2 regions of the Pseudomaricurvus sp. ABR4_320 genome follow, and region 2 is predicted to be linked to the other one. Evidence: predicted binding sites of a transcription regulator. Region 2 holds the regulator's gene; the other holds the start of a gene.
What was found. The regulator FNR, encoded in region 2, switches genes on or off when oxygen is low (the NO sensors DNR and NnrR bind a similar motif). The targets are predictions, from matches to a motif close to TTGATNNNNATCAA.

Region 1 (7,989 bases), on a different contig from region 2:
CATAGTGCGAAGGTCGATGCCTTCTGAGGAGGCGTCGAAGATAAACTCTTCTAAGGGCAGAGCCAGATCCAGCATGTGGTTAAATTTGGTGGCGCCCACTTGCCGAATCAAGGTGTCCGGGTCTTCGCCCTCTGGCAAGAATAAAAATTTTACTTGGCGGCCATCTTCCATCGCTGGCAGTGCGGATTCCAACGCTCTCAGCGCCGCATTGCGCCCAGCTTTGTCGCCGTCAAAACAAAAAATGACTTCCTGAGTGTGGCGAAAGGCCAATTGCAAATGCTCTGGCGTGCAAGCGGTACCCAGTGTGGCGACAGCGTAGCGGATGCCAAACTGGGCCAGGGCGACCACATCCATATAGCCTTCAACCACCAGGAGTCTTGTCGGTTGACGTAAATCTTGTAGGACTTCGTAGAGTCCGTAGAGCTCTCGGCCCTTGTGGAAAATCGGGGTCTCGGGCGAATTCAGGTATTTGGGTTTGGAGTCGTCGAGCACGCGGCCACCAAAACCGATAACCCGGCCGCGGGTATCGCGAATCGGGAACATGACCCGATGGCGGAAGCGGTCGTAGGAGGTGCCCTTGTCGGGGTTTTCCACCACCATTCCCGCTGTTTTCAGGCGTTGCGCGGGGGATTTTTCTGCGCCGAGTGTGTCGAGCAGGTTGTTCCAGCCGGGCGGTGCAAAGCCGAGGGAGAAATCTTTGGCGATGCGGCCGTCTAGTCCTCGTTGGCGCAGATAGTTGACGCACTCCATGCGCTTGTCGTTCTGTCGAAGTTGGTCGACATAGAACTGCCGTGCCTTTTCCATTAATTGAAAAAGCTCCTTCAGTTCTTTGGCGCGCTGGCTTTCGCGTTCGTTTTGCTCTTTTGGGACGGTTAGGCCAACGGTGGCGGCCAGTTGTTCAATCGCGGTCGGAAAGTCGACACGGTCATATTCAAGGACGAAATTGAGCGCCGTGCCGCTGGCGCCGCAGCCAAAGCAATAATAAAACTGTTTGTCGGGGCTGACGGTAAACGAAGGGGTTTTTTCGTCGTGAAACGGACAGCAGGCGCTGTAGTTTTTACCGGCTCGTTTGAGTTTTACCCGTGAGTCGACGACTTCGACAATGTCGAGTCTTGCCAAAAGGTCATCGATAAAGGATTGTGGGATGAGGCCAGCCATTGTCCACGGGTCCGTCGGGCGCAGTGTCCGTCAGTAGCAAATATGTCAGTGGTCAAGCAGGTCGACCGCAATCGAGGTCGGTGCCTGCTCGTAGGATCCAGGTGCGAGTGGGGGCGGCTTCTGGCCGAGGGGCTGGCAGATTAGGCTGTCAGTTGCGCCTTGACCATCTTGCTGATCGCACCCATGTCGGCGCGGCCCTGTACTTGTGGCTTGATTATAGCCATGACCTTGCCCATGTCTCCAGGTGCGCTGGCGCCGCTGGAGCTAATGGCATCCGCGACAATGGTGGTGATTTCGTCTTCGCTCAACGCCTGGGGCAAAAACTCTTCAATGACCAGCATTTCCTGGCGCTCTTTGGCGGCCAGTTCATCGCGGCCAGCGTCTTCGAACTGGGTGATGGAATCTCTGCGCTGCTTGCACATTTTATCCAAGACAGCCAGCAGGCGCTGATCGTCGACATCGATGCGTTCGTCGACTTCAATGCGTTTAATTTCAGCTTGAATCAACCGCAGTGTTGTCAGGCGCTCTTTTTCTTTCGCGCGCATGGCATCTTTGGTTGCTGATTTTATACGGTCTTTGATTTCTGTAGACACAGAAAGCTCCGGTGCATTAGCACAGTCATCGAAGGTGAGATTTCAGCATTAAGTCGACAGAGCGTCGACTTAAGGGGTGATTCAATGGGCGCTGTATTTTTTTGCAGAGTTGCTAAACAGCGCTGGCAAAGATCAGTAGAGGCGCTGGAACTTGCGAGATTCGCGCTGAACCTTTTTGGCGTGACGCTTAACAGCAGCTGCGGCAGCGCGCTTGCGAACAGTGGTTGGCTTCTCGTAGAACTCGCGACGACGAACTTCAGCCAGAACACCGGCTTTTTCGCAGGAGCGCTTGAAGCGGCGCAAAGCAATATCAAATGGCTCGTTTTCTTTGATCTTTACAGAAGGCATTCGGTTTCCTGTAACTAACTCAATGTAATTTATGAAGATTCGGGCGGATGATTGTGTAAACCCGCTCGTAAGAGGTGACTCTCGCGGCGTCAGCTACCCGAAATACCGTTCAGGCCGCACAGATCTGACAACAGCCCTAATCTAAAGGGCGCAAATTTTATACAGATGGTGACGGGGATGCAAGGATTTCTGCGTTCGCAAGCCCAAAGCCGTATATGAGTTGGTTCTGAAGGGCTGTCTGCTTATGATAGCGGCCTTTCTCGGGGCCGGTGTCCCAAGTTTAACCGGCGATGGCGCGCGGAGGCCAGAAAAAATGCGAGTGTTAGGTATTGAAACATCCTGTGATGAAACGGGGGTTGCGATCTACGACAGTGAGCAAGGTTTACTGGCCGACCGGCTCTACAGTCAGATCGAGTTGCACAAGGCGTTCGGTGGTGTCGTGCCGGAGCTGGCATCACGGGATCATGCCCGCAAGATTTTGCCTCTGATCACGCAGGTTTTGGACGATGCGCAGATGTCCGGAACCGACCTTGACGCGATTGCCTACACCGCAGGGCCAGGGCTTCTGGGTGCGCTGCTGGTTGGCGGCTGTGTTGGTCGTTCCCTGGCCTATGGCTGGAAGATCCCGGCTGTGGGCGTGCATCATATGGAGGGTCACCTATTGGCTCCGATGCTTGAGGAAAACCCACCGGCGTTTCCCTTTGTCGCCCTGTTGGTCTCTGGCGGCCACACGCAATTGGTGCAGGTGAATTCGATTGGTGACTACCAGATTCTTGGCGAGTCCCTGGATGATGCCGCCGGTGAGGCATTTGATAAAGTGGCGAAAATGTTGGGGCTGGATTATCCCGGAGGCCCCAATGTGGCGAAACTGGCAACACAGGGGGATCCCGAGCGTTTTACCTTTCCTCGCCCGATGATCGATCGTCCGGGTTTGGAATTTAGCTTCAGCGGTTTAAAGACGTTTACCTTAAATACGGTAACCCGGCACACGGACAAGCAGGGTATTGTCGATCCGCAAACGAAAGCCGATATTGCGCGTGCCTTTGAGGAGGCTGTGGTCGATACCTTAGCTCGCAAATGTGTTCGTGCCTTACAGCAGACGGGATTAAAGACTATCGTGATGGCAGGCGGGGTGGCCGCTAATCGACGTTTAAGAGCGGTCTTGCAGGAAAAGTTGGGCAAGATAGGTGGTGAGGTTTTTTATGCCCGGCCGGAGTTTTGTACCGATAATGGGGCGATGATTGCGTTTGCCGGCTGTCAGCGGCTGCTGGTTGGTCAATCCGAAGATTTGAGCGTTAAGGCTCAGGCGCGCTGGAATATAGAAAGTTTACCTGGTGTTTGACTCCCGGCGAATAAAGGACAAAGAGATAACAGGACTATGATGGACATTATTTTTATTCGTGAGTTGGCGCTAGATACCGTCATTGGCATTCATGCCTGGGAGCGCCAGGTTCGGCAAACATTGTTGTTGGATTTGGAGATGGCCACCAGTATTGCGAAGGCGGCAGAAACCGACGACATTCGCCAGACCCTGAACTATCAGGCGATTTCTGAGCGCCTGTGTGAGTTTGCAGCGGAACATCAGTTCTTATTGATTGAGAGAATGGCAGAGGAGATTGCGCAGGTCATTCTGGAGGAGTTCAGTGTGCCCTGGGTTCGTTTGACATTGAGCAAGCCGACTGCCTTGCCGGGCACGCAATCGGTCGGCGTCATGATCGAGCGGGGCGAGCCTCGCTAGCGCCAGCAGCCTGGTGGGTGTGGCGCTGTTTCAGACCGAAATCACCGGGGGACTAGTGTGCCTTTGCGGCGCAGTGTATGCAGGTTACGGCAGTTGGTAAGGCTAATAACCTTGCCGTATCTATTGGTTGTTGGCACTGCTGACAGATGCCGAATTTATCGCCCCCCAAGGTTTTCAGCACTTTCTCCAGGCTTACAATTTCTCTGGCGGTTTTGCTGGCGAGGGTTTCCAAAACTTCATCGTTTTCTCGCTCCTGCGCCTGTTCGGCCCAGTCGCGGCTGTAACTTTTCTGTAAATCCAACTCCAGAGCCATCAACCGTTGGTTCAACTCGGCTTTGCGCTTCAGAAGTGTTTTACGAATATCAATATGTTTCATAGCCGGGCTCTAAAATAGGCGGCCCTAAGGCCGCCAACAGGGGGTGGGGTTACATCATGCTCATGTAATTTCAATGCGACGGCTTTCGGCCTCTTGAGGCCCGATCTTGGGGGCAGTCAACGTCAATATTCCATTGTCAAAATTGGCGCTGATGTCGCTCTGCTGGACGCGATCTCCCAGTGTAAAACTGCGAGTAAAGCGTCCATAGCGGCGTTCTTGCCGCAACACCCGTCCATCTTTTTCTTCACGATCTTCCATGACGGATTCTGCTTCGAGAGTCAAAACACCTCTCTCAAGACTGATGTGAATGTCTTCCTTTTTTACGCCGGGCAATTCCGCCGTAATGATATAGAGATGATCCTTTTCTCTGACATCCACGCGCGGCGTAAAAAAGTTGCCGCTGTTTTCACTGACGAGCCCCGGGGTTTGAAACCGGTCAAAAAAGCTGTCGAAGTCAAACAGAGAACTGCGGGGAACAAGACTCATAAGACCCTCCTTTTGAAAAGGTAGCTTTATTGAAGGAGCGCTATAAGTATTTGCCTTGCGGAGTCTGGGCGTATTGAGCCAGATCAATAGCTTGTTGAGTTGGGGAAAATCGGTAAGCTTGGAGGGAGAGGAAGGGCCGGTTATTGCCAGCCCTTTTGTAACGGAGGGAATCAGCTTTTCAGTGGTTTGTACTTCATACGATGAGGTTGTGCTTTCTCGCCTTTGCGGGCGATAAAGTCTTCATGATATTCGGTGTAGTTCCCTTCGAAAAACACGACTTCGCTGTCGCCTTCATACGCCAGAATATGTGTGGCAATCCGATCGAGAAACCAGCGGTCGTGGGAGATGACCAGTGCGCAGCCAGGGAAGTTTAACAGTGCATCTTCAAGGGCTCGCAGCGTTTCTACATCGAGGTCGTTGGACGGTTCGTCAAGGAGCAGCACGTTGGCACCTTGCTTCAGCGTGTTAGCCAGGTGCAGTCGACCGCGCTCCCCACCAGAAAGTTCACCGACACGTTTTTGCTGGTCTGAACCTTTGAAGTTAAAGCGGCCCACGTAAGAGCGGGAATTGATCTCGTAATTGCCGATATGCAGAACATCCTGGCCGCCGGAAATTTCTTCCCATACGGTTTTTTTATCGTCCAGGTTAGCGCGGCTTTGTTCGACGAATGCCACGTCGACGGTTTCGCCGATGGTGATGCTGCCCGTGTCCGGTTGTTCATTGCCGGAAATCATTCGAAATAGCGTAGATTTACCTGCACCGTTACCGCCGACAATACCCACGATTGCGCCTTTGGGGATGGCAAAGCTGAGGTTATCGAACAACAGGCGACCCTCGAAGGATTTGCTGACGCCGTCAAATTCAATGACTTTGTCGCCCAAGCGCTGACCTGGTGGAATGTAGATCTCGTTGGTTTCATTGCGCTCTTGGAATTCCTGGCTTTGCATCTCTTCAAAGCGAGCAAGACGGGCTTTGTTTTTCGCGCGGCGACCTTTAGGGTTTTGGCGAACCCATTCCAATTCTGCTTTGATGGCTTTTTGATGCGAAGCCTCTGAGCGCTGTTCCTGCGCCAGTCGCGCTTCTTTTTGCTCGAGCCAGCTGGAGTAATTACCCTCGTAAGGAATGCCGTGGCCTCGGTCGAGTTCCAAAATCCAGCCCGCGGCATTGTCGAGAAAATAGCGATCGTGTGTGATGGCGACGACAGTGCCAGGAAAATCCACCAGGAAACGCTCCAACCAATAGACGCTTTCGGCATCCAGGTGGTTGGTGGGTTCGTCGAGGAGTAGCATATCCGGGCGGGACATGAGTAGACGACAGAGTGCTACCCGGCGCTTTTCACCGCCGGATAATTTCGTGACATCGGCATCCCAAGGTGGCAGTCGCAGAGCGTCGGCTGCCGCTTCGAGTTTATGGCTTAGGTTGTGGGCATCCCAGCTTTGAATGATATCTTCCAGTTGCCCTTGTTTCTTTGCCAATGCGTCAAAATCGGCATCGGGTTCCGCATAGGCGGCATATACCGCATCCAAGTCGGCCAGAGCATCCAGTGCCTCGCGGACACCATCTTCCACGTTGCCGCGTACGTCTTTGGCTGGGTCCAGTTGGGGCTCCTGCTGTAAGTAGCCGACCTTGATGCCGGGCATTGGCCGGGCTTCGCCGTTGTAGTCTTTGTCGACGCCCGCCATGATTTTCAGCAGTGTGGATTTGCCGGCACCGTTGAGGCCAAGAACGCCGATCTTGGCACCGGGGAAAAAGGAGAGCGAAATGTCTTTCAGAATCTCCCGTTTGGGCGGGACGACTTTACCGACTCGGTTCATTGAATAGACATATTGTGCCATGGATGGATAAGACCTCGTTGTGAAGTTGGGTGGTGGCGCTGCGGGGGTGCAAGTGTCGGAAAATCGCCGGATAGAGTCAATGGCGAAGGTACAGGTCGCCGCCGTCAGAATCTGCGCAACGTCAGGGAAAACTTCCCGGAATTAACGAAATCAAAACGCTGTTTTTAGAGTTCTTCACTATATCTGCAGCAAACAGCGCGCTATGTGAAGATATCTTTCTATACTTGGGAAGCTAAAGTTTGTATTCTTCGGGTATCACAATAATAAACAACTCTCGGCTTGACGCCGAATGAGGGAGGCGCTGTGTCGCAACAGGACCAAACACAGATGAACTATCTGTTGGAGCAGGCTCGCGCTGAACTCAGCGACCTGGTTCTCGGGGTTCGTGCGGATGGCACTATGCATTATGTCAGCGCTTCCGTTGAAACTGTGCTCGGGTACAGCGATCGTGTTTTCCAACGCCTCTACAACCACGCCATTCAATATGCCGATGACAAGCGCTTTCTCGGTGTTCAGAAGTTTATTCAGCGTCAGCTCGACAAGTTAAAAGCTGAAATAAAAACGGGTTATGCCTGCGAGCCAGAAATCCTGGCAATGAATCACCGCGATGGATTCCGAGTCACCTTGAGTGTGCAGTGTATTCCGTCGATGGACCCTTCCGGGGAGATGCGCGGTGCTGTTTGTATTTGTCGTGATATGAGCACCCGCAGGCATCCTGTTGATAATAATGCGCTCGCCTCAGCGGTGTTTGAAAACACCTTGACCGGAATTTATGTCACCGACGCTGAAGGAAAAATTACCCAGGCCAATCAGAGCTTTACGCGCTTTACCGGCTACGATGTTGAGGAAATTCTCGGCCAGACGCCGAGAGTCATTGATATCGAACGCTATTCACCAGCGTTTTTTCAGTCTATCACCGACAGTTTGCAGGCAAACGACTGCTGGGAAGGGGAAATTCAGCACCGCCATAAGGACGGACATGTGTTTCCTGCCTGGGTTGCGATCACGGTTTTGCGTGATTGTGATAACAAGGTGGTGAATACCATCAGTTGTTTTTCGGATATTACCGAAAAGAAAAACAGTGAAAACCGGATTCAACGTCTGGCCTTTTTTGATCCTTTAACCGGCCTTCCGAATCGCAGCCTTTTCAATGACCGTTTAGCCCAGACGATCAGTCGTGCCCAGCGAAACAGTTCACAGGTGGCCTTGCTGTTGTTGGACCTAGATCGGTTTAAGGTGATTAATGATTCATTGGGGCATGCGCTCGGCGATGCTCTCCTGCATCAAGTCGGTCAGAGAATCAGTGATTGTGTGCGCTGTGAGGATACTGTCGCCCGAATGGGGGGAGATGAATTTGCTGTCATTATTGGTGATCTGAAGAGTCACGAGAGGGCGGTGACCAATGCCACGAATATTGCAGAAAAAATTCGTTCGGCGTTGATGCAGCCTTTCCCT
Region 2 (7,989 bases):
CTCCAAGGTCTGTGTGCCGGTATCTCGTTTAATGCCTTTCTTTTGCAGTAAATCACTGACCCTCTGTTGTTCTTCTTCCGTGTAATCGCAAGTTTGCATCAATTGCGATGTTAACTCAGCGTGGAATTGCGCAAGGCGAGTTCGCCAGCGTTTGTATCCGGCTTTGTCCATTGGAAAGTCGCTGCGTGGAATTTGCCAGCGCTGAATGTGCTGGGCTCGGCAGGCGATCTGTAACAACTCATCTGCATCCGGGGCGAAAGCATGCTGTACTTCGGTCATGCGAACGCCGTAAAGGTAGGCGGCGGGTATAGATTCCTGATCTACCGTAATTCGGTTTGGGTCTTCGTTGTTTTTTTCATCAATTAAAGAAAACAGACGTGTCAGTCGGCTAATGTCGGTCATAAATGTCTCTCGTTTTATATGGAAGGATGCTGTTGATCTGGCGCAACTGGCAACTAGGTGTCGAACACTTGAAGGTTGGTTGGGGAAAAATCGTTAATCCAGATCAAGGATCCTGCGCAATTTCTATTGTCTACTATACTCCGACAATGAGACGACTTCATACAGAGAGAGCCTTACTATGAGATCATTATTTTCCCCGTTAAAGCTGGTGGCTGCTGTGTCGGCACTGTGCGTGGCGGTACCGGCGATGAGCTTTGAAGCGGGAGACATTGTCCTCCGCGTAGGTGCTGCAACCGTTGATCCTCGTGAAGATAGCGACAATATTGCGCTTGATGGTACAACAGTGACTATAGGAGGGGCACCAACAACGATTGGTTTGGACAGCGATACCCAACTGGGGCTGACATTGGAATACTTCCTGACACCCAATCTTGGCGTAGAAGTGCTGGCTGCAACACCGTTTAAGCACACTGCCGTTCTTAATGGTGGGTTGGCCGGCGTTGGTGACATTGCAGATTTTACCCATTTGCCACCGACGGTAAGCGCGGTGTACCACCTAAATGATATGGGTGGTTTTCAACCCTACGTTGGCGTCGGTTTGAACTATACCTTTATTTATGAAGAAAATTTGGATAACAGCGCTGCAGGAGCTTTGGCCGGCTTAGGTTTAACGGGCGGTGATATCGAGTTGGAAGACTCGTTTGGTATTGCTCTGCAGGCCGGGGTTGATTGGCTGCTGGATGAAAAGTGGTTGGTTAATGCGTCAGTACGCTGGATTGATATCAGCACTGAGGCCGAAATCTCTTTTGATGGCGGTAGTAAAATAAAGGCCGACGTTGATGTAGATCCATTTGTCTACACATTGTCCGTCGGCTACAAGTTCTAAGAGAAATCAGTTAGCCTGCTCGTGGCAGGCTCTCTGTAAGGCATTAGGTGATCCGTAATAGCGTGACCACTTAATGCCGATGATAAGATAATAAAAAGACGCTAAGTGCAGGGATCTTCGACATTGGCGATTTGTTTTAAGGCCGCCATGTCTGTGATACCGATTTCCTTTTTGTCGACACTTAAAATGCCATTTTTCTGAAAACGGCTAAATACGCGGCTGACAGTTTCTATTGTTAAGCCCAGATAATTTCCAATATCCGCACGAGACATTGGCAGTCGAAACGACGTTGCTGATAAATGTCGGTTGTGGTTGCGTGTCGAAATACTCAACAATAATGACGCTACCCGCTCTTCTGCGCTGTTCTTACTCAGTAGCGTAATCAACTGCTGGTCAGATTTGATTTCCTTACTCATGAGCTGAAAAAAATGTCGCTGCAAGTTGGGTAGCTGCAGACTCAAATCTTCCAGGCGAGAAAAGGGGATTTCGCAAATCGCCGAGGTTTCTAAGGCGACCGCAGAATTGGAGTAGCGATTGGTAGCGATACCATCCATGCCCACCACTTCACCAGGCAGAAAAAACCCCGTTACCTGCTCTTGGCCATCGTTAGTGACGCTGACCGTTTTGATGGTTCCGGATCTCACTGCGTAGACGGATTGAAATGGCTGGTTGGCTCGATACAAATGCTCTCCTTTCTGCAGAGGACGTCCACGCTGAATGATCTGATCGAGTCGATCGATATCGTCAACATGGAGACTGATGGGGAGGCAAATCGCGTTCAGGCGACAGTCACCACAGGATACAGTTGGATTGTGATGGCACCGGCTGCCGACACCATTGGCTGAAGAGTCACTCGCAATACGGGAGGTCATACCATCGATTTCAAATAAAAAGGCTAAAGACAATTACTATTCTGCTATACCGGCTACAGCGGGTAAAGAGAAAATGTCCCCTGTTTGGGGGTATAAGATGGGCTTTAGCAGGTCACTCAATAAAAAAATGCCTTGTTGCGTAAGCTTAATCTGATTGTCGTGCTCGCTGTAGAGCGGCGTGTTATCGACCAAAGTCTGAGATTGCCATGCGGTTAGTAACTTTGCCAAAGCCGTGCCATAAGGGGGAATCTCCAGTTTATGAAAACACATTAATTCACGCGCCATCGCCAATTGTTGGGTGTGGGAGGGGCGTGTGTAAGGCTGGTTGGGAATCTCACTGTCGCGATAATTGGCAAAGACCGAAGCGTTGCGCCACGTGTTATGCAGTCCAAAACTCTCGGCGCCCGGGCCAAACGCCAGAATGCTGTTAACGCCCAAACCGTTGTAGCCAAACGGTGTCATCTGTATCGTTTTTTCGTGAAAGGCGTTGGCGGTTCGGCTTTTCGATTTTACTAGCCAATCGTTGCCCAACAACAGATATTGGTAGTCTTCTGCAAGCTTTAACAATGTGTCAAAGAGTTCGCGGCCGGCGTTTGTATGTGGCAAACAACGCCAATGGATCGCTGTTGGTAGTCCCGCACGAGAGTCCTCTAGTTTCGGTAAAAGTCTATGGATATCTGGCGATGGCTGCCAGGAGAGTAGGGACCAGCTGTCAAAACGAAAATCCGCAATCATAGCCAAACTGCGATCGATGAGTTTGTTGCTGTAGATGCTGCTGGGTAACTGCAGGCGTAGGTGATTAAAACCCAGGCCGCGAAACAAGGCCAAGCGGTCCGCGTTTAATGTCTCTAGGCTGCAGCTGAATTGAAAATCCACGTCCGGCGGGCTGGCCAATGGGAGTCTGCGTCCAAGTTGCCACATCAGTTGGGTGATGTCTGCGTCTTCCAGGCAATCCTGAGGAATATCCCATAGAATCCAAGGGATCTTAACGTTTTGCAGATCGTCTACCGGTTTGGTACTGCGGATGTGCATCTCTCGTGCAAGGGCGCTGGTTATCTCAGCGGAGGAATAGCCCCGCCAATCACTGCACTGGAGTGAGAGCATCACGCCCATGGCGCTGTTCTGTGACGATGCCAGGGCGCCAGAGTGTTCCGCCGTTTGTGAATTCAACAACGCGCACAGAGGCGTCACAACACCACAGTAATGTCCGGGAGCTTGCGTATTGGATTGGTGGCAATTTCTTATAAGTTCCATTACGACGTTCTTTGTAGGCAGCGTGAGGAAAATAAGTGAATCGAGTCTAACCCTGTGTGCAATTGCGCTGTTGATACAGGTCAATGGGGCCAGATATAGTGACTGATAGAAATGCGTCAGCGGGTCATCTCGATGGAGAGATCTGATGATGACTTGACCAATCAGTAGAGGATTGTGTGAGCGGATGAGAAAAGACCTGACAGGGCGTGTTTTGGGGGGGCGGCTTTTCACCGGCTGGGTTTTGGGACTTTGGCTGTTGGCAGCATCGGTATGTTCCGCGGAAGACGGCGACATGGCGAAGGTCAAGGCCAACGGTGTCAGCTTGGCCTATACAGAGATTGGTGCTTCAGATGGGCCGGCTGTGTTGATGATCATGGGGCTCGGTAGCTCCCATAAATTATGGGGTGACGAGCTACCTCGGGGGCTCGCGAACGCAGGTTATCGGGTCATCTTAATGGACAATAGAGATGTGGGTGATTCCCAGCGAATGGATGCTATGGGTGACCCATGGTTGCGCTGGCAATTATTAAAGAACGCAATGGGGTTTTCCGTTGATAATCCCTATTCCGTTCAGGATATGGCGGCCGATGCAGCCGGTTTGCTCGACGCCATCGGTGTCGAAAAAGCCCATATCGTTGGCGCGTCTCTCGGCGGTGTCATTGCCCAGGTCTTCGCTGTTCAATATCCCAACAAGACGCTGAGTCTGGTCTCGGTTATGTCAACCAGTGGCGCAGAAGATCTGCCCGAACCCACCCCCGAGGCGCGCAAAAACCTGGAAGCTGCTGCATTTGCAGATGATGAAGACCCCTCCGCTATGCACGACCGAGGTTTTTATCCCGAAGGCGTGCCTCGTCAGATGCTGGCTTTTTTGGCCTCTGGTGACCGCTCGGCTGAACTTCGTAAAATCCAGGCCCCGACACTGGTGCTTCACGGTGCAGAGGACGGGCTTTTGCCGCCTGCTCATGGAGAGCATACGGCACAACTGATTCCCGCCGCTACCTTACAGATTGTGCCAGGAATGGGGCACAATCTGCCTGAGGAAGCGGTGCCGGAGCTGGTTGCTTCCATGGTGAGCCTCTTCCGTCAGGTGACGCCTACGGATCCATCCGTAAGCGGTTTATAAGCGTAATTATTCCGTAACGATGTTGTCAGACCCTTTATCGAAACGGTTAATCTAAGAGAAGAAATTGCCCGCAGGTGATATGTACCCCCTATGAACTTTAAGACCTATGCCATTATTTGCGTGATTATTGTGGTTGCCGCAATTCTTGCCTACTGCTCATTGTCATCCAATGAGCCAACAGTCTCATTGCCGCCCGAAACCGACTATCAGTCGGAAACAGTGCCAGAGCCCGCTCCAGCACCAATACCCGATGTTGAAGAAGAGCCGGAAACCGTCGCGCCGGAACCGGAGGTGGCAACCCCGGAATCAACACCCGAGCCTGATCCTGAGCCAATTGTTGAGCCGCAGAAGCCGGCAATTGATACGCCGGAGTCGTTAAACGACAGCGATGCTCTCGTCGTGTCCACTGTCGCCAAGCTATCGCCGCAATTAACCCAATGGCTGTTGCCGGAAGAGCAGGTTCGCAAATGGGTGTTGGCGGTTGATCAAATGGCAGCAGGAAAAATTCCGCAGCAGCATCTTCCGCTTGTGTATGGTATGGATAAATACAAAGTCACAGAAAATGGCGAAACCAGTTTGCCTGCTCCGGAAAATCAAGAGCGTTTGACCGCATTAATTGATGCCGTTACTGAGGTCGATCCGCAGGTGATGGCGGAATATTACCGTGCTTGGTTGCCGACGCTGGAACAGGCGTACGGTGAGCTGGGAAAAACCGATACTTTTGATGATCGGGTTAGTGCGTTGATCGAGCGACTGGAAGCCGTCGAGCCGACGCCGGGAGATGTCACTTTGGATCGTCCCCATGTGTTTTATGAATATGCCGATCCCGAATTGGAAAATCGCAGTGCATTGGAGAAATGGGTGTGGCGCATGGGCAATACGAACCGTGAGAAGCTACAGTCTTATCTCGATGCTTTAGCGCCCTATTTGCAAACTGAAGAGACGCCTTGATCGGCGTCTCGACCATGGTCGTATAGTCGCTATTTTTCAAAGTCGTTAGAGTCTGCACATACAAGGCGTGTTAGTTCTGCCGTGCTTGTTTTTTTAGAAATAAGCACAGCAGTTTCTGATTACCGTCATAAATAAAACTTATAATGCAGGTGATAACGATCATGAGCTACCTGGAGGAGTACACCCGTTCTCTGGAAAACCCCCGCGAGTTTTGGGGCGATCAAGCGGCGAAGCTAGACTGGTTTAAACCTTCCGAGCAAGTTCTTTCCAAAGATGATAACGGTGTTGATCGCTGGTTCGACGATGCCGAAATGAATACCGCTCACATGGCGCTGGACTACCATGTTGCCAATGGGCGCGGTGATCAAGTTGCCATTTATTACGATTCTCCGGTTACTCAAACCAAGCAGGCAATCACCTATACTGAATTACGCGATCAAGTTGCACAGTTCGCCGGTGCGTTAAAGGAACTTGGCGTAGAAAAAGGCAAGCGTGTCTTAATTTACATGCCGATGATTCCTCAGGCCGCTGTCGCCATGTTGGCAACGGCTCGTCTTGGTGCTGTGCACTCGGTTGTCTTTGGAGGATTTGCGCCGCACGAGCTTGCGATTCGTATCGACGACGCATGCCCGGATGTTATCGTAACAGCATCCTGCGGTATTGAAGTCGACAAAGTCCTTCCGTACAAGCCTCTTGTCGATGAAGCGATTAGTCTCTGCGAAAAGAAACCAAATCACGTCGTTGTTTTTCAGCGTAAAGAGCTGCAAGCGAGTTTAAAAGCAGGGCAGGATCACGATTGGGAAACGCTCGTTTCTGCCAGTGCTCCAGCTGACTGTGTTCCTGTCAAAGGTACCGATCCCCTATATATTCTTTACACCTCAGGAACGACAGGAAAACCCAAGGGTGTGGTGCGCGACAACGGCGGTCATGCCGTCGCGATGAACTTCAGCATGAAAACCGTTTACGGTATGGAGCCGGGAGATGTGTTTTGGGCTGCCTCTGATGTGGGTTGGGTGGTCGGACATTCCTACATCGTCTACGCGCCGTTGATTTACGGCTGCAGCTCCATTCTCTATGAAGGTAAACCTGTCAGAACTCCGGATGCGGGTGCTTTTTGGCGTGTGGTTCAAGACTACAAAGTCAGCGCGCTTTTTTCAGCCCCGACGGCATTTCGAGCCATCAAAAAAGAAGACCCTCAAGGGCGCCACTTAGAAAAATATGACATCAGTAGTCTGAAAACGATTTTTATGGCGGGTGAGCGACTGGATCCTCCCACTTACCACTGGGTTAAAGATTTGCTGCAGTTACCCGTGATCGATCACTGGTGGCAGACAGAAACCGGTTGGGCGATCTGCGGTAATCCGATGGGGATAGAACCTATGACCGCGAAGCCAGGTTCTGCGACTCTGCCGTCGCCTGGCTTTAATGTGAAAATTCTTGACGACGCTGGTGTGGAGGTTGCTCCGGGAGTGCAGGGAAGCGTGGCCATCAAGTTGCCTTTGCCCCCAGGATGTTTGCCAACCATCTGGGAAAACCACCCTCGCTTCCGGGCAGGATATTTATCGACTTTCCCAGGATATTACGTGTCCGGTGATGGCGGTTATAAAGATGACGATGGTTATGTTTTTATCATGGGCCGAACCGACGATGTGATAAACGTGGCGGGTCACCGACTTTCTACCGGCGAAATGGAAGAGATAGTTGCGGCACATCCCGCCGTGGCCGAATGTGCTGTTATCGGTGTTAATGACGAGCTTAAAGGGCAGAAGCCGCTTGGACTGATTTTACTAAAAGACGGCGCTGATATTGACGAAGACACGCTGAGTAAGGATCTTGCTGCAAGTGTACGCCACGAAATTGGTGCGATCGCCTGCTACAAGGAATCCATTATCGTATCAAGGTTGCCGAAAACTCGTTCAGGAAAGATTTTGCGAAAGCTGTTGCGCCAAATCGCCGATGGAGAAGAATACACGATTCCATCCACGATCGATGATCCGGCCGTTTTGACTGAGATCGAAGCTGTTTTTAAAGCTCACGGCATTCTCGCCCCGACGGCTGCCTGAGTCTCCGTCCCCGTTTGCTGGGAGCGCCATTTTGGCGCTTCCAGCACCTCTGTTCTATTCTCCAGTTACTGACGCGAACTATTTGGCTGTCGTGCCTGAGCGTCTTTCCTGCTCTGTAACTGGGTATTCGAATGCAAGTCAGATTTTCCGTTAGCTCCCCCCGGATGGGGCGATGTTCCGTAATCGGTTGTTTTTTGGTGTTCGGGATGTTGGTGGGCTGTGCATCTGACAACGATCATTTTTGTGCCAAGTATGCCTATTACTATGGCGAGTTAACCGAGCCAGGTATCCTTCCTATACGGGATCTGAGGGAACAGTTACGCAACGATTTGGCCGATCCATCAAAAGATCCAAATCACGCCAAAATCGCCTTGTTTGTACTCAATGATATTGAAAGCCAGGTAAAGCCAGAAGGGGAGGATCCTCAAGAGTACTGTC

Region 1: a site for FNR is predicted at 4,773-4,786, ahead of ACXAFR_RS24775 (Hsp20/alpha crystallin family protein). Genes of this name have one in related genera too.

What each region holds. Positions count from the first base shown of each region.
Region 1 covers NZ_JBSWVF010000023.1:4,650-12,638, forward strand. The annotation lists gene dnaG (DNA primase) at 1-1,158, opposite strand, end outside; gene ACXAFR_RS24750 (GatB/YqeY domain-containing protein) at 1,299-1,751, opposite strand; gene rpsU (30S ribosomal protein S21) at 1,884-2,099, opposite strand; gene tsaD (tRNA (adenosine(37)-N6)-threonylcarbamoyltransferase complex transferase subunit TsaD) at 2,413-3,441, shown strand; gene folB (dihydroneopterin aldolase) at 3,481-3,837, shown strand; gene ACXAFR_RS24770 (TraR/DksA family transcriptional regulator) at 3,890-4,213, opposite strand; gene ACXAFR_RS24775 (Hsp20/alpha crystallin family protein) at 4,274-4,699, opposite strand; gene ettA (energy-dependent translational throttle protein EttA) at 4,870-6,534, opposite strand; gene ACXAFR_RS24785 (sensor domain-containing protein) at 6,838-7,989, shown strand, end outside.
Region 2 covers NZ_JBSWVF010000004.1:139,149-147,137, forward strand. The annotation lists gene ACXAFR_RS09660 (DUF4202 domain-containing protein) at 1-402, opposite strand, end outside; gene ACXAFR_RS09665 (OmpW/AlkL family protein) at 581-1,288, shown strand; gene fnr (fumarate/nitrate reduction transcriptional regulator Fnr) at 1,390-2,160, opposite strand; gene ACXAFR_RS09675 (hypothetical protein) at 2,197-3,414, opposite strand; gene ACXAFR_RS09680 (alpha/beta fold hydrolase) at 3,599-4,537, shown strand; gene ACXAFR_RS09685 (DUF3014 domain-containing protein) at 4,628-5,488, shown strand; gene ACXAFR_RS09690 (propionyl-CoA synthetase) at 5,650-7,551, shown strand; gene ACXAFR_RS09695 (hypothetical protein) at 7,758-7,989, shown strand, end outside.